DNA from 3 places in the Neobacillus sp. 19 genome. Region 1 is predicted to be linked to each of the others. Evidence: predicted binding sites of a transcription regulator. Region 1 holds the regulator's gene; each other region holds the start of a gene.
What was found. Region 1 encodes Rex, which represses fermentation and respiration genes when NADH is low (regulators of the CRP and FNR family bind a similar motif). Its sites were predicted from a motif close to TTGTGAAATATTTCACAA; they were not measured.
Positions count from the first base shown of each region.

Region 2: ACO1D1_RS05580 (cytochrome c oxidase subunit 2A) is a predicted target of Rex. The motif match lies at 3,763-3,780, and genes of this name have one in related genera.
Region 3: ACO1D1_RS11210 (DoxX family membrane protein) is a predicted target of Rex. The motif match lies at 4,349-4,366, and genes of this name have one in related genera.

Region 1 covers NZ_JBMPZU010000099.1:117,994-126,331, reverse strand. Annotated here, with positions in the region: gene ACO1D1_RS26945 (cytoplasmic protein) at 1-283, opposite strand, end outside; gene ACO1D1_RS26940 (polymer-forming cytoskeletal protein) at 298-1,014, opposite strand; gene ACO1D1_RS26935 (YhbD family protein) at 1,027-1,650, opposite strand; gene ACO1D1_RS26930 (redox-sensing transcriptional repressor Rex) at 1,756-2,409, opposite strand; gene moaC (cyclic pyranopterin monophosphate synthase MoaC) at 2,441-2,938, opposite strand; gene ACO1D1_RS26920 (ABC-F family ATP-binding cassette domain-containing protein) at 3,084-5,003, shown strand; gene tsaD (tRNA (adenosine(37)-N6)-threonylcarbamoyltransferase complex transferase subunit TsaD) at 5,642-6,667, opposite strand; gene rimI (ribosomal protein S18-alanine N-acetyltransferase) at 6,664-7,113, opposite strand; gene tsaB (tRNA (adenosine(37)-N6)-threonylcarbamoyltransferase complex dimerization subunit type 1 TsaB) at 7,125-7,832, opposite strand; gene tsaE (tRNA (adenosine(37)-N6)-threonylcarbamoyltransferase complex ATPase subunit type 1 TsaE) at 7,829-8,284, opposite strand.
Region 2 covers NZ_JBMPZU010000022.1:53,560-61,897, forward strand. Annotated here, with positions in the region: gene ACO1D1_RS05560 (carboxypeptidase M32) at 1-255, shown strand, start outside; gene ACO1D1_RS05565 (DMT family transporter) at 252-1,163, shown strand; gene ACO1D1_RS05570 (b(o/a)3-type cytochrome-c oxidase subunit 1) at 1,215-2,882, opposite strand; gene ACO1D1_RS05575 (cytochrome c oxidase subunit II) at 2,882-3,358, opposite strand; gene ACO1D1_RS05580 (cytochrome c oxidase subunit 2A) at 3,380-3,529, opposite strand; gene ACO1D1_RS05585 (type III polyketide synthase) at 4,198-5,286, shown strand; gene ACO1D1_RS05590 (isoprenylcysteine carboxyl methyltransferase family protein) at 5,286-5,855, shown strand; gene ACO1D1_RS05595 (dynamin family protein) at 6,195-8,338, shown strand, end outside.
Region 3 covers NZ_JBMPZU010000033.1:105,357-113,694, reverse strand. Annotated here, with positions in the region: gene ACO1D1_RS11230 (hypothetical protein) at 1-215, opposite strand, end outside; gene ACO1D1_RS11225 (DUF2399 domain-containing protein) at 191-1,495, opposite strand; partial or broken gene ACO1D1_RS11220 (Crp/Fnr family transcriptional regulator) at 2,250-2,603, opposite strand; gene ACO1D1_RS11215 (lysostaphin resistance A-like protein) at 2,633-3,484, opposite strand; gene ACO1D1_RS11210 (DoxX family membrane protein) at 3,828-4,325, opposite strand; gene ACO1D1_RS11205 (CueP family metal-binding protein) at 4,676-5,215, opposite strand; gene ACO1D1_RS11200 (type 1 glutamine amidotransferase domain-containing protein) at 5,400-5,924, opposite strand; partial or broken gene ACO1D1_RS11195 (IS3 family transposase) at 6,077-6,608, shown strand; gene ACO1D1_RS11190 (glycerophosphodiester phosphodiesterase family protein) at 6,982-8,338, shown strand, end outside.

The sequences.
Region 1 (8,338 bases):
CAAGGATCTTGATTTTTTTCAAAGCTGATTCACCAGCAATGGACAACGTCCCCATTACCAACATGTCACCAGACTCCATTTTCCCCATCACTACCGTTTCACCGATCACTTTTACAGATCCGGCTTTCACATTCTCCAATGCCTCACTCGTGCCGTATATATGAAACGTAGAACATTCTACATTACTTTCAATCGTCCCTTCCCCGCGGATGCTCACCTTATCGTACCGGCCGCCAGGATAATTGCCTGAACCATTGATCGTCAGATTTTGACCTTTTTCCACTTCTTTCTCCCCCTTTATATCTTTCTCGACTCTTTCACAACTGCCTTTTTGTCAACTGAAAGCTTTCCGCTATATTCAACAAGACCAATCTCACATTTTGGCCCGATGGTAATCTCGTTGCCGCGGACAACAGCCGCCTTCGTATTTTCTAATTCGATTTTGTCCCCTTCGATACATTCCGTTTCCAGCTGGGTTTGAATAAACGACTTAAATAATCCCATTAATGCCGGTTTGTCTTTAATACGAATGGTTTGCCCGCCTATTTCTCTAACTTTGCACTCTCCAAAAATCTTAATATCCACTTCATCCGCATTTAAAAGCCCGCCAATGATAAACAGTGACTCCGCTTTAAACGATTCCGCTTCACAATCTCCCTCAACGGTCAGCCTGCCCTTAATGCTGATTTCCTCCGCTTTTAGCTTTCCTCCGACAGAGGTCTTCCCCGCCACGTTGAACTGTTCCGCGTAAAGGTTATGTTCAATTTTCGCCGTTCCATCGACTGATAATGATTTACAGTCAAGATTTCCTTTCACTTTTCCGTTTCCGTTAATCTTAGCTTTGTTCGTTACAACATTTCCATTTACCGTTCCCGATCCATTGCAATCGAATTCGACACAGTCGATATCACTGTTAACGGTTCCTTTGCCATTGATGGTTACATGGCGAAATTGCCCGCCGTTTGCCGAGCCAAAGCCGTTAATATTCAAGTCTCCCCTTTTTTGCGTATCCATGATCATTCTCCTTTATAATAACTTCGCCTTAATCTCTTCCATACAGTTCACGAGTGAAAGCTGAACCATCACTTTCGTCCCTTGGTCAAACTGAACAGCTTCCGCATTGATCAGTAATAAACAGGATGAAACCCCCAGTTTTCTCGTCAGCACTAACTCAGCATTTTTTTGTTTGATCGATCCCCTATGATCCTTTAAGACTTGAAGCAGCATTTTCCCTTCATCTAGATTAACTTCTCCGGACTGCAGCAGCTTCTCTAATACATAGACTTCAAGAATTCTTGAAAAATCAAAATGTGTTCCGCCCTTTTCAGTTTCCAAATATACGTCCATTACTGCACTCGAAACAATGTTACGCTCCAACAGTTCCTCTTTCGTGAAATGCAACTCTGTTACGTTAGGTGAAAACATGTCAGCCAGCTCATCCAATGATAGGTTTTCTTTCATCGTTTGAATCTTATCAATTCGCTCTAAAATCTTTTCTCTTGGAAAAAAGGTTTCCTGCCCCGTAAACGTTGATTTTCGAATAAACCAGTCCTCAGGAATTAGATCCTTTCTCTTCCAGCGATACAGCTGACCGTACGAGATTCCTGCCATATCTAATAAATCTTTTTTCGAAATTAACCCCTCGCTCATTTTTAATATCCCCTTTCTGGTTTTTAATGTAACATAACACTGTTACGTTGTAAAGAAGGCAATAAAAAAACTTTCCACAATTTCTGTGAAAAGTCTTAATCGACATTATTCTTCTATTTCCACTGTCGGATAATGCTTTAAAAAGTAGACCAGTGACTGGAGTTCTACTGCCAAGTCAATGTGATGTACCCTGATTGAGGATGTGACATTTAACCTTGCTGGGGTGAAATTTAAGATCCCCTTTACATTGGCATTCACAAGCCGGTCCGTGATCATCTGTGCTGCTTGGGCTGGAACGGTTAGAATGGCAACATGTATGTCTTCCTCCACTAACACTTTCTCCAACTCATCCATGTGAAAAACAGGTACTTCACGAATCATCGTGCCCATTTTTGCCGGATCGACATCAAAGGCACAGGCAATTTTTGTGTTATTATTTTTTAAAAAATTATAGTTTAAAAAGGCTGTACCAAGATTCCCCACCCCGATTAAGGCAACCTTAGTCAATTCATCCTGGTCAAGTGTTTTACGGAAGAATGTTAATAAGTAATTGACATTGTATCCATAGCCCTTTTTCCCTAATGCGCCGAAATAAGAAAAATCGCGTCGAATCGTTGCCGAATCCACTTTTACCGCTTCACTTAATTCTGCTGATGAAACCCTTTGCTTGCCTGAACTATGCAAATTTTTCAAAAATCGATAATAGAGGGGCAGCCGTTTGGCTGTCGCCTGTGGTATCTTCATCGTTTCATTACTCATATTCTCCCACACCCCTTTTGAATGTATGTTATTATTTCACTTGTTCCGTTCGCTTGAAGTCACCGTTTTTTCCGCCAGTTTTCTCGACTAAATAGGTTGGCCCAATGACCATCCCTTTATCAACTGCCTTACACATATCATAAACGGTTAATGCACAGGCCGAAGCAGCTGTTAGCGCTTCCATTTCCACACCTGTGTTCCCTTTTGTCTTAACAGCTGCAGCAATATGTAATTGAACCTGATCTTGCCCGCCCTCTTCCCATGTAAAAGAGATATTTACCCCTGTTAATGGAATCGGATGACACATCGGGATCAAATCCCACGTCTTTTTTGCAGCCATGACTGCTGCAACTTGAGCCACTGCTAGCACATCGCCTTTTTTCATTTCTTGGTTATTTATTTTTTCAAAAATTTCTTTACTGACCGTTATGCTGGAATGAGCAAGAGCGGTACGTGCCGTTTCTGGTTTATCACTGACATCGACCATCTTTGCTCTGCCCTCTTCATTAAAATGTGTAAATTCTGCCATAAAAATATTCCTCCTATCCAAAAATAATACACTATTTTTCCTAAAATGTGTGTGAAACTTTGAACTTTTTTGATAGCCATTGGCTTTATTGCCCGTAATCCGGTTATACGGTACACTATTAGTATGTATATAGAGGTGAAATTAGATGATTTTGTTACAGGTTAATCAATTACAAAAATATTATGGCGCTGACCTTATTTTATCGAATATAAAGCTGGAATTACAAACCCGTGACCGTGTCGCCCTCGTCGGCCGCAACGGCGCAGGAAAATCGACATTATTGAAAATTATTGCCGGTCATTTGTCACATGATGGCGGTGAGATTATAAAGCCGAAAGAAGTGACCATCGGCTATTTAGCGCAAAATACCGGACTTGAGTCCAAATTATCTATTTGGGAAGAAATGTTGACCGTGTTCGAACCCTTGCGTGCAATGGAAAAGTCACTGCGCAGGCTGGAAGAACAAATGGCCGACCCTGCTATTTTCGAGGACCCTGTTAAATACGAACGGATTTTAAAAGAATATGATCTGCTCCAAGTAAAATTTAAGGAGCAAGGGGGCTATCAATACGAAGCCGATATCCGCTCCGTTCTGCATGGCCTTAACTTTCACGACAGCACCCTGATGATTTCCAGTTTAAGCGGCGGACAGAAAACCCGTCTTGCCCTTGGAAAGCTGCTGTTAACGCGTCCCGACATTTTGATTCTGGACGAGCCTACCAACCATCTCGATATTGATACATTATCATGGCTCGAACAATATTTACAGAGCTATGATGGCGCGATTTTAATCGTATCTCATGACCGCTATTTTTTAGATAAGGTTGTGACGCAGGTCTATGAGGTATCCCGCAAGCAAATCGGGCGGTTTCCCGGGAACTACAGTGCCTACCTTGAGCAAAAAGCGGCCAATTATGAGCGCGATATGAAACTCTTTGAGAAGCAGCAGCAAGAAGTCGCTAATCTGCAGGACTTTATCCAACGAAATTTAGCGCGGGCTTCGACCACGAAGCGAGCGCAAAGCCGCCGGAAAAAGCTCGAAAAAATGGAGCTGATGGATCGTCCGCTTGGGGACGAAAAATCGGCAACCTTCTCGTTTGAAATTGAAAAACAAAGCGGGAATGACGTTTTAACGGTGGATTCACTTGCCGTCGGGTATGAGGGTGAGATGGTTTCAGAGGACATCACCTTCCGCGCCTATAAAGGAGAGAGTATTGCTCTTGTTGGTCCGAATGGAATCGGAAAATCGACACTGTTAAAAACCATCATAAAAAAATTGCCCGCACTTGCTGGATCAGTTTATTATGGAACAAACCTTTCAATTGGTTATTATGACCAGCAACAGGCCGAATTAACCTCCAATAAGCGTGTCTTAAATGAACTCTGGGATGATTATCCGTTAAAAAGTGAAAAGGAAATTCGGACGGTGTTAGGTAACTTCCTCTTTTCCGGCGACGATGTGTTAAAAATTGTCTCCACGTTAAGCGGCGGTGAAAAAGCCCGATTGGCGCTGGCTAAGCTGATGCTGGAGAAAGCAAATGTGCTGATCCTTGATGAGCCTACGAACCACCTTGATCTGGACAGTAAGGAAGTTCTCGAGAATGCCCTGATGGATTATCCTGGGACGATTCTGTTTGTTTCACACGACAGATATTTCATTAACCGGATTGCCACTAAAGTGTTGGAATTAAGCCGGCACGGCAGCACAGAGTATCTTGGGGACTATGATTATTATCTGGAAAAGAAATTAGAGCAGGAAGAACTTGCAGCCCTTGCACTAGCAGCCTCCACGAAAGCAATTGTGGAAAAGGATGCTTTTGAAAAAAATAGTTATCAACAGGATAAGGAAACTAAAAAGCTGGAACGGCAGCGAAAACGAAAGTTAGAGGAAATTGAGCTGCGAATAGAAGAACTAGAGGAACACATTCAACAGTACGAGCAGCAATTATGTGAGCCGGAGATTTTTCAGGACCATGAAAAGGTAATAGAAATCAACATGAAAAATGAACATGCAAAAGCAGAGCTCGAGCAATTGATGGAAGAATGGGCTGAGCTTGCTGAATAAAGAATGAAACCGGGCTGATTGGATCGCCCGGTTTTTAGCTTTACTTCTATCAACAAAATGTTTGGTGTATCGACATACTTTAAAAATTAATCGACAAAATCTGAGTACAATTCGACAAATTCATAAAAATTATCAACATGTTTTAACATGTATCCACTTTTCCACAACATTATACACATTTCAAACAGTTTATTTTTATGCATTTTTTATGCTTTTCCACATTATCCACATTAAACACCGTTTTTATCCACATTATCAACAGTATACACAGACTTATCCACAATTTGTTGATTGTTATCAGTTTTTTTGAAAAATTTTATCCACAATATTAGGGGATGTGCGGTCCTTTTTTGCATTTATGTCCATTGAGGAGTTGTTCATTTACTGTTTGAGCTTTTCCTTTTGCAATTCGGTCAATGTAACCGCGTTTCATTTACCGTTTAAGCTTTCCTTTTTGCAATTCGGTCAATGTAACCGCGTTTCATTTACCGTTTGGGCTTTTCTTTTTACATTTCGGTCAATGTAATGGCTTTTCATTTACCGCTCGGGCTATCCTTTTTGCATTTCGGTAAATGAACACTTACTACATTCCTCCCAAAGTTCCCTACCAAAAAAAAAACTCTTCTAATTCAGAAGAGTTAGGTGTTATATATTTCGATATCCAATCCCGGTATGGCATTTAATGAAGAATCAGCCCTGATTCCTTTTTCAAACATGACACTTCCGGCGGCGGCAATCATCGCCGCATTGTCGGTACATAACGATAAGGGAGGAATCACCAATTCAATCGCCGGATGATCCGCAAAGGTCTTCTCCAGTGCTTTTCTCAGTCCCTTGTTCGCAGCCACGCCGCCAGCAACTACAAGCTGGCCGACACCATACTCAGCTACAGCCCTCTCCGTCTTTTTCACTAGTACTTCAATCACACTTTCCTGGAAACTGGCTGCAAGATCCTCGGGCGCAATCCGTTCACCCCGCTGCTCCGCGTTATGAACCGTATTGATTACCGCAGACTTTAATCCGCTGAAACTAAAATCATACGAGCCTTCCTCAAGCCAGGCCCTCGGCAAATCAATTTTCGGACTTCCCTTCTGTGCCAACCGGTCAATATGCGGACCTCCGGGATAAGGCATGTTTAACGTCCTCGCTACTTTATCGTAGGCCTCACCTGCTGCGTCGTCTCTCGTTTCTCCAATCACCTCAAAGTGACCATGCTCTTTCATATACACAAGCTCGGTATGCCCGCCTGAAACGACAAGTGCTAAGAGCGGAAACTTTAATTCAGTAACCAGCCTGTTCGCATAAATATGCCCGGCAATATGATGGACAGGGACAAGCGGCTTATTATGAGCAAAGGCAAGTGCCTTCGCCGCATTTACTCCAATTAAGAGCGCCCCCACTAATCCCGGGCCTTCTGTTACTGCTATAGCATCAATATCTGAAAAGGTTAATTGGGCCAGATTTAATGCTTCTTCAATCACAAGCGTTATTTGTTCCACATGATGACGCGAGGCAATTTCCGGCACCACACCGCCAAAGCGCTTATGACTTTCAATTTGCGAAGCCACTACATTTGCGACAATTTCACGGCCATCTTTAACAATGGCGACGGCTGTTTCATCACAGCTCGTTTCAATTCCTACTATCAATACGTCTTTTTTCATAAGCTCACCCACATTATTTGTGCATCTTCCTGATTATCGGAATAATAATTTTTCCTGATTCCGCCGTTTTGGAACCCAAACTTGCGGTAAAGGGATTGTGCGACATGATTTGTCACTCTCACTTCAAGGGTCATGGTTCTTGCCCCCATCTCCCTCGCTACGGCTATTAACTTCCTCATTAAGGCCTCACCCAGCTTTTTTCCTCTATACTCCGGCAAAATTGCCACATTCGTTACATGTGCTTCATCAATCACCACCCAAGTCCCGCAATATCCGATAATCTTCCCATCTTCCTCAAGAACAATATAAACAGCAAATTTGTTATTGTATAATTCATTATAAAAAGCTTCACGGCTCCATGGTGTTGTAAATGACGCATGCTCCACTTCTAATACCTGGTCAATATCCTCTTCCCTCATATAACGAAAAACATAAGAATCTATCATATTTCTAATTCCTATCTATTTGAAATTTTCCCTTTTGCCTCCAACCACTTCTGTTCCGCTTCTGCCAAACGAATATAATTTGGAACAAATGCGTGGACATCCTCATCCGGTTTATTCCGGCCTAACATTGCAAGTTCGGCGGGCCGAGGATTGTGTTCCGTCATATTGGCAAAAATGGCCTGTGAGCCCAGTACCTCTTTTATTTTGTCACGATGAATGGGCAGGTCATTTCCGACAAATAGAATGGGGTTGTCCATTTCTGATAATGTTGCTGCCCAATCGGCTAACATCACTAACTGATCCTCTACCACAGCAGTCAATTCTCCGTTCTGATACTGATAGAGTGCAGTGTAGACTTGTCCCCTTCTAGCGTCTACTATGGGTGATACATAGCCATTAAAATATCGGCCTGCACCCGCCGCTAAAACCTCCAGACTGGAAATGCCGACAAGCGGTATCTTTAAAGTCCAGGCTAATGTTTTGGCAATCGTGACACCGATTCTAACACCCGTATACGAACCAGGTCCCTTTGCCACAACGATTTTCGTTAAATCGGCAGGGGTTCGTTCACAATCCTTCATTAATGTCTCAATGGCCGGCATAATGCGAACAGAGTGGTTCTTTTTTAAATTGGTTATATATTCACCAAGTACTTGATTTTCATCTAAAAGCGCTACCCCTAATGGATTGTTAGAAGTATCGATCGCTAGTATGGTCATCTAAAAATCTCCTTACATAATTGCTCATATCGGTTTCCTTTTGGTTCAAGAACGATTTTACGCTGGTCTTGGCTTTCATGATATAAAAATATCGTTAATCGTTCCGCAGGCAGCTGCTCCTCGATTAAATGCGCCCATTCCACTACTGTAACTCCATCACCTTCAAAGTATTCATCAAAGCCAAGGTCTTCAAAGGCATCGGCTACGCGGTAAACGTCCATATGATATAATGGCAGCTTTCCTTTATATTCTTTAATGATGGTAAATGTCGGACTATTAACAGTTCTCTTTATCTCTAACCCTTTTGCCAAGCCTTTGGTGAAGGTTGTTTTCCCTGCGCCCAAATCGCCCTCAAGGGCAAGGACATCGCCTGGCTGTAAAAAGTGCGCCAGTTTTGCCGCGAATTGCGAAGTTTCGTCTGAATTCGCCGTATGTATTTCAAATTGATTCATATAATCACCTTTATACTTTAACATAATCATCTCTATTTCTATTTTACCCTTATT
Region 2 (8,338 bases), on a different contig from region 1:
TCCTATGCATTAGGGTATATGTATGCAGCACAATTTAAGCATAAAATGCTCGAGGAACTTACAAATTTCGATCAATTAGTAGAACAAGGAGACCTGCTCCCAATTAAAGAATGGCTGACGAAAAATATCCATCAGTATGGCAAAATGAAGCAGCCGTTAGAAATCTTACAGGACGTCACTGGAGAAGGTCTTAATCCAAAATACTTAATTGAATATCTTTTTGAAAAATATGGAAAGGTTTATCAGTTAAAGTGAAAAAGGCCATTCCTGTATTATTCATTGCGATCAGTGCATCATTATGGGGAATTATTGCTATATTTGTAAGGGGCCTTACTGAGGCAGGCTTTACTTCGATGGAAATTGTTACTATCAGGGTTGTCACAGCGGCAATGTTGCTAATCATAATTGGAGTAATCAAATACCCTGCACAAATGAAAATCAAATTTTCGGATACCGGCCTATTTATTGGAACAGGGATCTTCAGCATTGTCTTATTTAATTGGTGTTATTTTTCTGCAATCAATCAATTGAATTTGTCGCTTGCGGTGATTTTATTATATACAGCACCAGCATTTGTAACCGTATTATCCTATTTGTTTTTAAAAGAAAAAATGAATTCAACCAAAATAGGATTGGTTTTTGCGACGATTGCAGGCTGTGTATTAGTGGCAGGGGTAAATCTAAATTCTGCGGCAGATATCAGGCCAATTGGGATTCTAACGGGTCTCGGGGCAGGCTTCGGTTACGCCTTATACACGATTTTTGGTAAGTTCGCTTTGAAAAAATATCCAACTTATACGGTCACATTGTTTACCTTTATCATTGCATCGTTAGCATTGCTGCCAGTGACACAGCTTTGGGAAAAATGGAACCTCCTCGTAAGTAGTGAGATTCTCCTATATGGTATAGGACTGGGATTAATTCCTACGGTAATTGCTTATTTATTGTATACAAAAGGGCTTGAAAAAGTGGAGGGTAGTAAAGCCGCTATCATAGCAACCGTTGAACCAATTATTGCTACGATTTTGAGTGTATTTTTGTATGAGGAAGGTTTTGGCGTGATACAGGCAACAGGCTCATTAATCATACTTTTATCGGTAATTATCGTTAATCGACCCAAGAAACGGCAGGGTAACAATTACACAGAAAAGGCTTCAATCTAGAAGATTGAAGCCTTTTTAGTGTCTAGCTCCAGCGCGCTTGCGCTTTTCTTTTTACCACTTACTCCATGTCTGGAATCCTTTTGATCCGGGTGGTGCATTTTGAATGATATCGATGAATGGAATCGTGTAAGCAAATAAAATTAAAGCTGCTGTGATTCCAAGCCATAATTTCCAGTTTTCAAATACCATTGGAGCTTTTTCTGAAAGATTTTCTGCTTCTGCAACTGGAAATTCTTCTTCCCCCTTAGGAGCAAAGAAAGCAAGGTTCACAAAGATGATGATGACTAAAATTATTCCTAAGAAAAGAATGGTTCCGCCAACTGCCTGAGCGATTTGATAGGGAATCCAATCCATCGCTTGTTTAGCACCGCCGTAAGTAGAGAAGGCAGAACGTCTTGGACCGCCAAGTAATCCTTGGATATGCATCGCACCAGACATGAAAGCCATACCGATAAACCAAACCCATGCTTGGATGATTCCTAACTTATTCATTGCTTTTGTTAACTTTCGTCCAGTTAAATGCGGTACTAACCAATAAGAAATTCCAAAGAACGTTAAGACTACAGATGTTGCTGCTGTTAAATGGAAGTGGCCAGTTACCCAAATGGTGTTATGCACGACCTGGTCCATTTGGTTTGAAGCATTGATAATCCCGCCCGCGCCGGCAGGGATAAAGGAAGCCATACCGATAAATGGAACAGTAAAGCGGGCATCACCCCAAGGCAGTACTTTAAACCATCCGAACAAACCAGTCGCACCCCTACTGCGGCCATATCTCTCAAATGTAGCGAATAGAGAGAAGGCAGTCATTAGTGAAGGAATAACAACCATAAAAGTAAGGATAACTTGGAAAAACTTCCAAGCAGGATCAATTCCAGGCTCAGTTAATTGATGGTGAAAACCTACCGGTATAGAGAATAGCAAGAATAAAATAAAGGACAACCGTGCTAACGAATCTGAGAAAATTTTTCCGCCAATAATTTTTGGAATAATTGCATACCAGCACATATACGCAGGTAACAGCCAGAAATAAACTAAAGGGTGACCAAAATACCAGAACAATGTACGGCTGACTAGCACATCAACAGTATCCACTAATCCAAGTGACCAAGGAAGTAATTGGAATAAGACGGTTGCCGCAACACCTAGCGTCGCAACAATCCACATCACAGTATTGATTACTGCCATAAAGCTTAGTAGTGGGCTAGGCTGGCCAGGGTTGTTCTTACGCCATCTTGCATAAGTCATAATTTGAGCTGCACCATCAACCCAGCTGCCGATCACGACAAAAGTTAATCCTAAGTAAAAAATCCAATGTGCTTTAAGTGGCGCATAGAAAGTATATAGAACAGATGCTTCCTTAAGCAGAACCATTGTAGCTGCCATTAAGGTACCGATTAACATGACCCAAAAGCCAATCCAGCCAGCGCGTCTTGCAGCGTTCGAATGTCCGCCGGTTGTTCTGCTTACGGCAGCATATTGAAATCCCATAATAAAGAAAGTTGTTAATACAAGACCCATTAGGACACCATGGACCGTTAAGATTTGGTAATAATCAATGCCCCATGGCAGTTCCCATTTACCGGAACGGACAAGGGTTTGCAATAATCCCATTAATCCGCCAAGAGCAAGAGCGGAAAAGGCAACAAAGAAGTGTGCCATTGAAAGCTTTGCATCACGAGGGTCAACTTTTACTTTTGCTGCTGCACCGTTAACCATTATTTTACCACCTCAATCATCGAACTCATTAAATGGTGCCCGGCACCACAATATTCATTACAAACAATTAAATATTCGCCTGTCTTGTCAAAAGTTGTTGTATATTCGCTGACATAACCAGGTTCCAGCATCATATTAATATTAGTCCCAGCCACTTCGAAACCGTGAATAACATCTTTTGTTGTCGCAATAACTTTTACTTTTGCACCAAGCGGCACCTCCACCTTCGCCGGATTGTAAGAGAAGGCAGATGCGACATAAACCAATTCATAGTCCCATTCTTTTCCATCAACCTTATGAAGGCCTGGCTTATCAAATGGTTTTGTTTGATCAACTTGCTCAGGATCAATAGTTGTTAAACAGCTTGGCGGTTTGTTGCCAAGATAGAAAGCGCTGACACCTACTACTGTTAAAAAAATGACTAGACAGCTAATACCAAAAGTCAGCCAAATCTTTTCAAGTTTATGCATGTGCATAATGTTTTCCCCCTTCAATCATTAAAAACGGTCTACGAATAGATAGTAAACACTAACCCAGGTGACAATTATAAATGCTCCTAATAAGAAAACGGATGCCATTGTCCCCTTAAGCGAAGAGCTGTCTTCTACTTCAGTTTTTTGATTTGTTTTTAGTCCCGCTTTCGCCATCCCTTTGCACTCCCCTCAGAAAATTAGGTTAATAATTAAATAAGTTCTCTTTCATAATACAAAACATTTGTGAAAGTAAAAGATGAAATTTCGGAGTTCACAAATTGTTCATTCCTTAGATATCTACTATGTTAATGTTAAAAACTTGGTATAACAGTGATTTATATCACAATCGCGTGGGTGGAAATGTGAATAAAATGTGAACTATCACACCATTCCTGTGATAAAAGTAATTGATTATTGTTTCACAAACAAAAAAATGATTTGGTTTGAGAAAGAAGTCACACTGCAATTATTTAAAAATATGATAAAACTAAACGTCTTGATTTCATAGGAAGCGAGTGATCTGAATTGGAAAAATACTACTGTGAACAATGTCGTCTTTTATATAATAAAGTGGAATATTGCAAAGTTTGTGGATTATTGGCAAGTAATAAAATTAAGATTGAAGTTCAAAAACAATCTGAAAAACAATGAAAAATTGGAAATGTTTATGTAATGATGAAAATGTTAATCCGCGATATAATTTAGGAGCACAACAACAACCTTCAAAACGTTTGCTTCCCATTATAGGGAGGCTTTTTTTTTGCGCTTCAACAGGTTAAATGCTGGAATAATTCTTTAATGATTGGAAAAAATACCCTTATCTAGATCAAAGGAGATTGATTATGCCAGCTGTTATTTCCGTTTCGGAGGTTATTCCCCCATTTGCCATTACCCAGGGACAAGCATCGGAGTTTGCAAAAGAACTTTTTGCTGGCTCATTTAAAGATATTGATAGACTGTTGAAAGCCTTTCAGAATGGACAAATTGAAAAAAGGCATTTTGTCAAAAATATAGAATGGTTTAAAGAAGATCATTCATTTGAAGAGAGGAATAAGGCCTACATTGAGGCCGCGGTGACGTATGGAACAGAAGCAATAGTGAAGTGTTTAAACAATCCTGACTTCCTGAAGAAGAATATTCCATTAGAAGAGATTGACGCTATATTTTTCATTTCATCAACAGGTATTTCAACCCCCAGTATTGAAGCAAGAATCATGAATCAATTAGCATTTAACCCGCATACAAAACGGGTGCCGATATGGGGACTTGGCTGTGCCGGCGGGGCGGCCGGCTTATCGAGGGCGCATGAATATTGCTTAGCATTTCCACAGGCAAAAGTGATCGTCCTTTCCATTGAACTGTGCAGTTTAACGTTTCAGAAGAATGACCTGTCAAAAAGTAATTTAATTGGAACCTCGCTTTTTGCCGATGGGATTGCCTGTGCATTGGTTATTGGTGATGAGGTAAGAATAGAGACGTTAAGCAAAAAAAATACAAGTCCTGAAATCATTGCTACCCAATCAACACTTATGCCTGATTCCTTGGATGTGATGGGCTGGGAATTAAGGAACACAGGATTATTCGTGATCTTTTCCCGTGATATCCCTCATATTGTCGAGGGGTGGCTTAAGCCAAATGTTATGGGTTTTTTAGCGGATTACAAACTGAAACTTGAACAAATCGATTGTTTCATTGCTCACCCTGGTGGAAAGAAGGTCTTGGATGCATATGTGAGATCATTGGATATTCCTTCTTCAATGAATGAGATATCATTAGAGGTTTTAAAACAATTTGGAAATATGTCATCAGCAACAATTCTTTATGTGTTAAGACGATATATGGAGATGGATATTCCGAATAATACAATTGGTCTGGGGACGGCACTAGGGCCAGGATTTAGCTCCGAATTACTCTTGTTGAGGTGGAAATAATGAGGGATATTGGTCCATTTATCATTCTGCTAAGTGTTGTCATCATGCAGCGTATCGTGGAATTAATTATTGCCAAAGGCAATGAAAAATGGATGAAGCGTCAGGGAGCAGTGGAGTTTGGTGAAAAGCATTATAAGTATATGGTCACGCTGCATGTACTATTTTTTCTCGTATTCATTACGGAAAAGGTAGTGTTGAATCGAGGTCTATTCCCAGTATGGCCAATTGTTATTTGTTTATTTTGTCTTGCTCAGACCATGAGAATCTGGGCAATCGTTTCTCTAGGAAAGTATTGGAACACAAAAATTCTAGTCTTAGCAGGAGCAAAAATTATAAGAAAAGGGCCGTACCGATTTTTAAAGCATCCGAATTATTTTGTGGTAGCGATTGAACTGGTGTTGGTTCCCGTCTTGTTTAATGCCTTTTATACAGCCTTTTTATTCACACTTTTAAATATCATCATGTTAATGATCCGAATCCCTGAGGAAGAGAAGGCGCTTAGTACATTAACAGAGTATAATGCTGCTTTTCAGGACTGCCATCGCTTTCTCCCCAAAATTATTAAATAAATGTGACAGTATTAATGGGACTATTGAAAATGAATATCACTCGTGATAAAATAAGTTCAATAATGAAAATCATTCTCATATACGAGTCTGATAAGGAAGGTGTTACATATGGCCATTGCTTTTGTCGGCGGCACCATTATTATTTATGCATTTGTCATGAAGCACGTTTTAAAAAATGTCACTCAATAAGGAATTGTTTATGTATTTGGCCAAGGTATTAAACCTTGGCCTTTTTGTGTTGAAAATTGTTTTTATTAAAATCAGTGTCAAGATAGGAAAAGTTTGAATTATCGTATAAAATAAAAAATATTACAACGTTATTAAGGGGAATAATCAAAAATGGTACAAACAACCAAGCAGATAGAAACAATCCAGACTTTAAAACAAAAAATTGTTTCAATACATGAGTATTTAGTAAAATCCAATGATTCAAAACAGGCAGAAAAGGTAAAGCAGCTTGCGAAAAAGCTGGAGACTCGCGAATTCCTGATAGCATTTTGCGGTCATTTTTCCGCCGGAAAATCAACGATGATAAATCAAGTGGTAGGGGAAAATCTACTGCCATCTAGTCCGATTCCCACAAGTGCAAATTTAGTCAAGGTTAAATCCGGTGAGGATTATGCAAAAGTATTTTTTAAAAATGAAAAGCCAAGGCTTTATTTAGCTCCATATGATTATGAATTAGTAAAAAATTATTGTAAAGATGGGGACAGTATTGAGGAATTGGAGATTAGCCACAGTGACTCCCGACTGCCTTCGAATAGCGTGATCATGGATACGCCGGGAATTGATTCTGCCGATGATGCCCACCGAATCGCAACGGAATCCGCGATCCATCTGGCTGATTTAATTTTTTACGTAATGGACTACAATCACGTCCAGGCAGAACTTAACTTTCTATTTACTAAAGAATTAACAGAGGCAGGGAAAGAAGTTTATTTGGTGATTAACCAAATTGATAAGCACAATGATGAGGAATTAAGTTTCTTAGATTTCCAAAAGAGTGTGATTGATTCGTTTGCTTCATGGGGAGTAAAACCTCCACGGATTTTTTATACGTCTTTAAAGCAAACCAATCACCCTTTTAATGAATTCCGGCAACTTCAAGCATTTATTGCAGAAAAATTGGCGGCAAAGGATGAATTGCTCGTTCCATCCATATATCATTCGTTAAGAAAAATTGTCCAAGATCATATTAATGAAGTAAATAGACAGGAAGAAGAAGAACTTGCACCGATTATTGAAATACTAAATGAATTATCAGAGGATGAAAAACAAGATTTACTATCTTCCTATGAAGATCTTACGTCTACTTTGAAGACGATAAAAGTAGGTTCGAGTGACAAGGAAAAAGAATTTGATGAGGAAATAGCTCAAATTATGAAAACGGCTTATCTTATGCCGTTTCAAACGAGGGAGTTAGCAGAAAGTTATTTAGAATCCTGTCAACCGGAATTTAAAGTAGGTATCCTGTTTGCAAAGCAAAAAACTTTGGAAGAAAAAAATAAAAGGTTAGAGAGTTTTTATCAAGATCTCCTTGAAAAAACAAAATCACAGCTTGAGTGGCATGTGAGAGAATTTCTGCTTCAAACCTTAAAGAATGCAGATCTTCATCAAAGCGAGCTCACTGGCTTAGCACAAGCTTATTCCATCCCTGTCCCCATTGATCTCGTGAAAAATACCGTAAAGTCAGGGGCACGTGTAACGGGAGAATATGTCCTCCACTATACAGAAGATGTTGCGGGTGGGATTAAGAGAATTGCAAGAAATCAACTGGCCGATTTTAAAACCAGCTTTCTAGATGCGGTTAAAAATCAATCAGCCAAGGTAAAGGAACAATATGAAAAACAATTTAGTAAAATCGAAAAATATGTAAATGCATTCGAAGAGTTAACAAAGCATGAACAAAAAGGTTCTTTACGAGAAAAAACAATTGATGAACTTCTTACTCAGTCTAATGATTTCCAAAATGATGCATATAAGCTGTTTGTCCAAGATGAGGAAGAATATGAGGTTGTAAATTCTGCGAGTGAAAACAGTACTCTAAAACAAGGGTTCACCATGGAAGAAAGAAAAGTGGAAGTACCAGCTATTAAAGAAACTGGAATACTTGACAGCAATCAAAGTGTAGATCAATTGAAGAATACGACTGAGCGGCTTTATCATGCATCAAAGCTGATCAGCCCTCTGCCTGGTTTTCAAAAGCTGGCAAAGGAATTAAAGGAGAAAGCAGAGAGATTGGAAAACAAGGGATTTACGGTCGCATTATTTGGCGCTTTCAGTGCCGGAAAATCCTCGTTTGCGAATGCCCTAATGGGCGAAAAGGTATTACCCGTTTCTCCTAATCCTACGACCGCTGCCATCAATAAGATAAAGCCGGTTTCGGCTGAATATCCGCATGGAACCGTTCTAGTGAAGTTCAAGGACCATGAAACCATGCTTGACGATGTCAACCGAGCCTTGAAAATTTTTGATCTACGGGC
Region 3 (8,338 bases), on a different contig from region 1:
TCAATCGGATCATCAAGGCCAAGTGCCTCTTCATTTAAAAGTTGAATGAGCCTTAGAAATCGTAAAATCTCTCCTGGTGTTTGAAAGAAGTTTTGAGCCCCTAAATCACTTAGAACTCCTGCTAATGACGAAATATCTTTCATCGACTGCATCATTTCCGGTGCCGATCCCGTTGTTTGAAATATAGAGATTAATCCTGTATCCACTTTTTCCAATGATCTACACCTCCCATCATTTGTTCCTGCTCCATTCTGTTATTTTCTAAAAAGTTTATTAAACATTGTTCAAATTGGAACCAGTCACAGATCACTTGCTGCTCCGGCAAAATGAACTTTATCGTAAGATTCTTGTGTTTATAGACTGTTGCGTGGATTTCTTTTGAGATTTGCAGGCCATCCCGATCGTAGTCACACCATATCAGCACTTGTTTAATATCGCTATTATCGAGGAGTTGTACAATGGCATTTTTGTGAGCGGAACGGACATGCCCATCAACACAAATGATGAGAGAATTGGTTTCCTTTAGGAAATGCTCAGCAGCAGCCATTCGCGTAAGGATCGCGCGATTTTCAACCAGCCAAAGCGTCGTTGCTTTTGTTCGGTACGCTTCATTTGCTATCGATAAATTCGTTAAGGCATGAACGGGCCCCCAATCATAGGCAGCGTATCTCCCGCTCAACTGTCCAGCGAAAAAAACTGGCGTAATTTGACCGAGGCTTGTTAAGCCTAACTCAACTGCCGGAACATTGGCCCACTCTTCTAAATGGTCAATAAACTCTTGTTTGTAGGAATCAAATTCCTTTGACCCACCAATTTTTTGAAAATAGGCTGCACCGATTTCTTTCCAATCAAATTCCTTCTTGTGAAGACATAATTGACTAAAGGCATTGACAAAGTGTAGATACTTTAACCTGCTGCCCAAATGCCACTTTTGTGGAAAAAAGTCCGATGAGCTTAATTCATTCTCGTTAAGCTGATTCACTTTGTTCACTATATTTTGTAATCCAAGCTCTTTTTTATCTGAAAGTTTTTCACAATCTTGAGTTGCTAGAATTTGGTTCTTAAGCTGCAGAAATTCCTGACGAATTTGATCCGTCTTTTGTTGAAGCTTTAATTGTTCATATTGGTACAATCGAAACCCCATCCGATAATGGGAAGAACGGACTGTTTTCTCATCTTTCTCAAACCGAACTTCCTTCAAAATCCACCCATCCTCCAGCCATCTAAATGTCTGACGATCGTCATCATCTAAATTTACTTTTTTCCGGGGGGTAAATTTTAAAGTATCTAATTTATGATCGTTTGCCGTTTCTATTACTTTATCGGGTTGGATAGATAATGTTAAAAGCCCGAGAATACGATAAGTTCGCTCTGAACGTTTGATAATCTTTGCTTCTAGTAAAAAGTTATCGTAATTGGGTTGACCCCACTCCAGCTCCTCGCCGCTTTTAAGAATAAAATCTTTAATATAGTGATGAAATGACTCTTCTAACATATCGATACCTCAACTATCCTTTTATAATATTATTTTAACAAACTAATTGGGTAAAAGTTTGAGGTATCATTAGGAAATTTCTTGTGGGGGCAAAGGCGGGCGGTATTAGTGGTGAAACCAATAAAATACCGTGTGCGACTACTTATTGGATTCAGTATGCTCAGGAATTTCATCAAAAATGAATCCAATGCTCTCTATTGGATTCATTTCACTCAAGATTTTTATCCAAATTGCATCCAATACCCACTGTTGGATTCATTTCACTCAAGATTTTTATCCAAATTGCATCCAATACCCACTGTTGGATTCATTTCACTCAAGATTTTTATCCAAATTGCATCCAATACCCACTGTTGGATTCATTTCACTTAAGATTTTTATCCAAAATGCATCCAATACCCCCTATTGGATTCATTTCACTTAAATTTTTTATCCAAAATGAATCCAATCCCCCCTATTGGATTCATTTCACTCAAGATTTTTATCCAAAATGCATCCAATACCCCCTATTGGATTCATTTCACTCAAGTTTTTCATCCAAAATGAATCCAATACCCACTATTGGATTCATTTCACTCAAGTTTTTCATCACAAATGCATCCAATACCCCTAATTGGAATCCATACTTCGTACACGATCGTCTCAGCTGATAATCCTAAAAAGATCCTAATAAGAATAAATAAAAAATCAGGCAGTCTGAACGATTGCCTGATTTTCCATGGTTATTAAGTTACGTTATTTAAATTTATAACAGCTATCGGGTAATTTCTGCAGGTTTTACATGACCTTTGTTGAAATAACCTTTGATAAATGGAACTGCAAATCGGTCAAGTCCAACTTAGTAAGCACCGGCTCCTGCGAATAAGAGAATCATTGCTGCTGTATAAAGGATTGGATTAGTGCTTGTTGTACCTGCTAACATAAAGTTTAAGTTCATGAAGGCTCCGGCGATTAAAGCTGGAATTGTTGCTAGACCGACGATTAAACCAATACCAACAAGTAATTCTCCCCAAGGGATTAGTACGTTGAAGATATGAACGATTGGCATGGCGAATTGTTGTAAGAACTCAGCATTCCATCCTTGTACTGCTGGATGTTCGCCTGTTGCATGTTCCTAATAAAAATTTGATATGCTTCTTAATACGTTATAGAATTTTCTATGGATTCAGGCTTGTGAAAGACCAGCCAGACTATAGTTAAGACATACAGTCCAACAGCGGGAATAGAAGCTTCAATACCAAAAGTACCGCCAGTTATCCAAACATTGTCCCATTCAAACTTGAACAAAACTAGCGAGGAATGATCTTCGCCAGCTTCCGAAACAAATTGTACTATATTGGAGTTAAGGAAAAAGTTCCATATAATATGCACCACGACAGCATTCCATACAGTCCCAGTCTTATAGACGATTAGCGAAAAAATCATGCCGACTAACGTACCTGCTAAAAGAATCAAGCCTAAATCAATTAGCTGAAAGCCACTAACCGTGAGTAAATGAAGTACACCAAATAAGATGGAAGTTACAAAAACAGCAGTGGCAGCATTCCATTTGTCTTCGATTAACTTAAATAAATAGCCGCGGAACACAATCTCTTCAGTCACACCAGCAGAGCAGGCCGTAATCAATGATCCAATGATAATTGTTAGCACTGTACTAAGAGAAAGTTGGTCTTGCCTTTCAAAATCAATGGATTGTGTTACTACATAAAATGCAATCACTGTAAGAGGCATGGCTAACCCAACCATAACCCATAGCTTCCCTAATTTGAATTGTTTATGAATCCTAAAATGTGCACTCGTTTTTTTAAAGAACAGTCTCGCATACAACCAAAACAATCCAACAGTAATCCCTATCCGTATAAGTTCTTTTACAATCAGTCGAACCGTACCATGATCAATCCCATCCGTCAGCGGATTCACTAAAATAACTACTCCCAAAAACAAGAAAACCAAGATGAAACTATGCATTACTATTTTTCCCCAATGCATACGCCTAGCTCCTCTTTTCAAGTTTGTAATTAATATTCCAACTATTTCTTTTATATGTCAGTTTGGAAGCTTTTCCTGATCTAAAAATCTGTGAACACATCATCAATATACTTTATTAAATAACTGCTCCCGGATTCATCACGATGACTGGATTTCTTGAATAAGATTTAGATAGATTCAATCAAAAATTAAGCCAGTGTACCGAACGAATGGAGAGCACATTTGAGGTAAAAACCATACAAATAGAAGAAGCAGGGGGAACCCTGCTTCTTAAATCTTAAAAGGGGATATTATCTTTAGAGTGAGTTCTAAGAGAGGTATACAGTATTAGAACTCCTTACTGCTATCGGGTAATTTCGGTAAGCTTTTTATTACCTTTTTTAAAATACTCTTTAATAAATGGGACTGCAAATCGGTCAAGTCCAAAGTAGTAAGCACCGGCACCTGCGAATAAGAGAATCATTGCTGCTGTATAAAGGATTGGATTAGTGCTTGTTGTACCTGCTAACATAAAGTTTAAGTTCATGAAGGCTCCGGCGATTAAAGCTGGAATTGTTGCTAGACCGACGATTAAACCAATACCAACAAGTAATTCTCCCCAAGGGATTAGTACGTTGAAGATATGAACGTTTGGCATGGCGAATTGTTGTAAGAACTCTGCATACCATCCTTGTACTGCTGGATGATCACCTGTTGCATTTGCTAACGCACCTTTTAAGAATCCGGCAGCATCAAATCCGCCTGTTATTTTATGAAAACCTGCCTCAACCCATTGTAAGCCAAGCCATATTCGTAAAACTGTCCACACACCTGCTGCTAGAGGGGTTTTGAACCATCTCATCACAATCATCTCCTATTATTTTCTTGTGAAACATTTCACAAGTTTATTGAAAAAAATTTTTGTGTCCCCTTTCGTTAAGGGGCTGCTAAGCCAGCTGGTTTTTGTAGTGAAGTTTGTGATTGTTTTCACTATCTTCTCTACACTTTAAATATACGCAATTTGGATTCAAATGGCAACGACTTTCACAGATTATTAACATATTAAAGTTGGAAATATGAATAAAAAGTGAACAGCAGGTTTGAGTCAGGAGATAAAGGAAATTTCAAAAATCGGTTAAAAAGAGGTCAGTTTCCGCACATGGACTGACCTTTTTGGTTCATATTTATGGCTCAAATTAACTAAGTAATCCACTAATTAAGCTGCATCGTTGTAATGCAAGTAGGATCACCTTCAAAAGTGGCTATCTTTGATTCTGCCTTTTTTCCATCATACCCAAACTTTATCTGATATGTTTTATCACGTGGCAGCCAGAAATCGATAAATCCATTAGCTTGGGTCTGAACTTTTTCATCCAGCACCACATTGCCGTCTGTATCTTCGATGTAGACTTGAAACTCTTTATTCGCCAGTTCACCTTGACAACCTGTCAAGCTATGATTCGTTCAAGGATGAGTTTGTTCGACGTAAGGAGCAATAGACACAAAAAATTCATCATTAGGCAAGTCATATGCCGACTCTTTTCCTTTACTATCAGTCACTAGTAGTTGCTGTGAAGTAATGGAGGCATTCTTGGCTTTAATGCTACCTGTGCTATAGTCGTGAACCATTTCCTTAATGTCACTTGCTGCATTTTCTTTTAATGAACTTCCTTCATCCGTACTTTTTCCACTACAACCGGCTAACATAACGGCAGCCAATAAAAAAGTAAACGCAACTGTTTTAAATTTCATTTAACGGTATTCCCTCCTTGTCTCATGATATAAACTATTATATCATACTAAACCCCCCCACCCTATTAACGTCACAAAGTCTTCATTATATTTAATTCCTTTTCAAAATAGTAATACCTGACTCCCGGCGTATTAAAGCTTAACCGCATTTGGGGTCAGGTACACTAGTCATTTAATAACTCTTCTATTTTTGTTCCAAGACACGGATATATTCTCTCATATAATCAGGAAGATCCGGCGGACGGCGGCTTGATACGAGGTGACCATCTGTGACTACAGGCTCGTCATTCCAAATTGCTCCTGCATTTTCCATATCATCCCGTATCCCCGGTGTACTTGTTACTTTTTTTCCATTAAGAATCTTTGCAGAAATGAGTACCCAGCCAGCATGACAAATTTGGCCAATTACCTTTTCACTTGCATCCATTTCCTGTATTAAAGAAAGCACTTCTGGAAATCGGCGGATTTTATCCGGAGCCCATCCCCCAGGTACTAATATTGCATCATAATCATCAACTTTAATATCACCATAAGCGTAATCCGAGTGAGCAGGCACTCCATATTTCCCCGTATATTCTTTGCCGGCCTCTTCTCCAGCAAGATGGACGACGGCACCTTCTTCGCGAAGTCTGTAAATCGGATACCATAGCTCTAAGTCTTCAAAATCATGATGCAGCAGGCTGATAACTTTCTTTCCTTGTAATTTCATATCATCTATTCCCTTCTGAATTCATTAGCATTCAATAATGCTGATCATACTTGTTCCTTGACTTATTAATTATTTCAACATTTAAAAGGAGGGAAAGTTTCTCTCCTAGGAGGATACTACAACACTCCATCTTAATTATAATATATATCATAACCCCTCAGCACGTCGCAGAAAATGTGCTAAACCGTGAATTCAAAGCCGATAAACCAAATGAGAAATGGGTTACGGATGTCACTGAGCTCAAGTATGGCGAGGCTAAAAAGGCATATTTGAGTGCGATTCGGGATTTATATGATGGATCTCATCAGCTATGTTTTAGGACATTCAAACAATAAAAAACTTGTGTTTAAAACACTTGATCAGGCAACAGTCCTTTTGAATGGAACTCGTCCACTCATTCATAGCGACCGGGGGTTCCAGTACACTCATTATGGATATAAACGGAGGATAGACAAAGCAGAGATAACTCAAAGTATGTCTCGAGTCGGAAGAGGTATCGACAATGGGCCAATGGAATCTTTTTGGGGAACACTGAAAAGTGAAAAGTATTACCTAGAGAAGTATTCGACGTTTGAAGAACTTTCTGCCGCGATAGACGAGTACATACATTTTTATAATTATGACCGATACCAAAAACGATTAAACGGCCTTAGTCCTATGGAATACAGGGCTAAAGCCGCTTAGATTGTTTTTTATATTTCCACTGTCTACTTGACGGGGGGCAGTTCAGAGAAGTTGAGCCAAATTTCTTTCTTATTTTATCCATTACATATCCAAGCTCACGTTTTTTCCAACATTCATGTAAAGATTTTACCCGCTGTCTTTTTCCTTCCAATCTACTTAATCATGACGTTTAAAAATTGCCCTCGGCTCTTCCACATGTTACATACTACTATTTTGAGATAGTATGCAAAGATTAGTAGAAAAGTCCTCAGTGTAAAAGTCCTAGAATTTTTAACAATATCTTCAAAGAATCTTAATCCCACCTAAAACTTCATTTAGTACTATTTCAATGTAAAGGAAAATACATACAAATCAGTCACAATTTTTTAACTAAATGAAAAGGAGACAGACAATGGTGCCATGGGGGAAATCAAAAAAGTTTACAGCGTTTTTAGTATCAGCAAGTATTTTCGGCAGTATGTGGATCGCACCAGTGAATGGTTCAACAAAGGTTCAAGCCGCGGAGCAAGCTCTTACTCAGGAGAATTTCGATCAAATCGCTAACGGTAAGCTGCCTGCTGGCTGGAAGTTGGTGCAGGGGGATGCCAAGGTAGTAGACGGGAAGCTGGTATTAACGTCACCATCCTCCGGCACTCCTGCCAGAGTAGTGATTCCTTTAGGAAACCAAACAGGGAATTACGTTTTTGAAGCGGATATGACGTTTCAAAGTGCCGTGGAAGACACCCGATGGGCTTCGTTAATGTATCGTGTCCAGCCGAATACATATCCGTATTATCAATTCGCTATGCGTAAAGGCACGACAGCGATGAACGGACTGGAGTTCGCCATACGGAATGAAAGCAATCAGTGGGTTGTACCGGAAACGAATTTTTATCCAGAAAATATGGCCCTCAATAAGACTTATCATATTAAAGTGATTGCAAGCGGAAACCGTGTGCAGCAATTTATCGATGGTCAGCTTATGGTGGATACAGATCAGGCCGGGAAATGGACGAATGGAGATGTTGGCTTCCAAGCGAATGGTACAACGGTTCAATTCGATAATGTAATGGTCAATACCTACTCAAACGCACTTCCGCCATTAGCGAATACGAACGCATTTTTGCCGAAAGAAGTGAAAACGAATATCGTAAATCCACCTACGATTATTTCCAAAACTGGTGCGCAGGAAGGGGCATCTTCCGTACTCTTGCAGGCCAAGCGGAACGAGCAGGGGCAATGGACTGTTGACGGGGCACCTATTGAAAAAGCTCTCGTTAACATAAAAGGAAAATTCATTCCGGTTATTCAAGTGGAAGAACATGCGGATATTGAAGGTCTCGCGAATATCCTGAAAGAAACACAGACACAGGATTTTCAGATTTTATCCAGCAATCCCGCGATCATTAAAGAAATGAGGGGTTATATTAAAACAGCCCGTGGTGCCCTTCTTTACGATAAGTCATCTTTCAATAAGCATGATATAGCTGCTTTCGCGCGTAACATTCATCATAGCGATGCGATGGTGGCGGTCATTCCGAAAAAAATTCTTAGCCCTTATCACGTTCATTATTTGCATAGCCGCGCCATTTCAGTTTGGGGAATCGGTGCCGGGGATGTCCAATCTGCCCATACGATGATCCATCTTGGAGTGGACGGCATTGTGACAGAGAACCCTTCTGCTTCCTTTGAAGCCTTGGGGCAGTATCCAGAGAATACTCTTGTGCAGCGTCCTGTGGTTGCTGCGCATC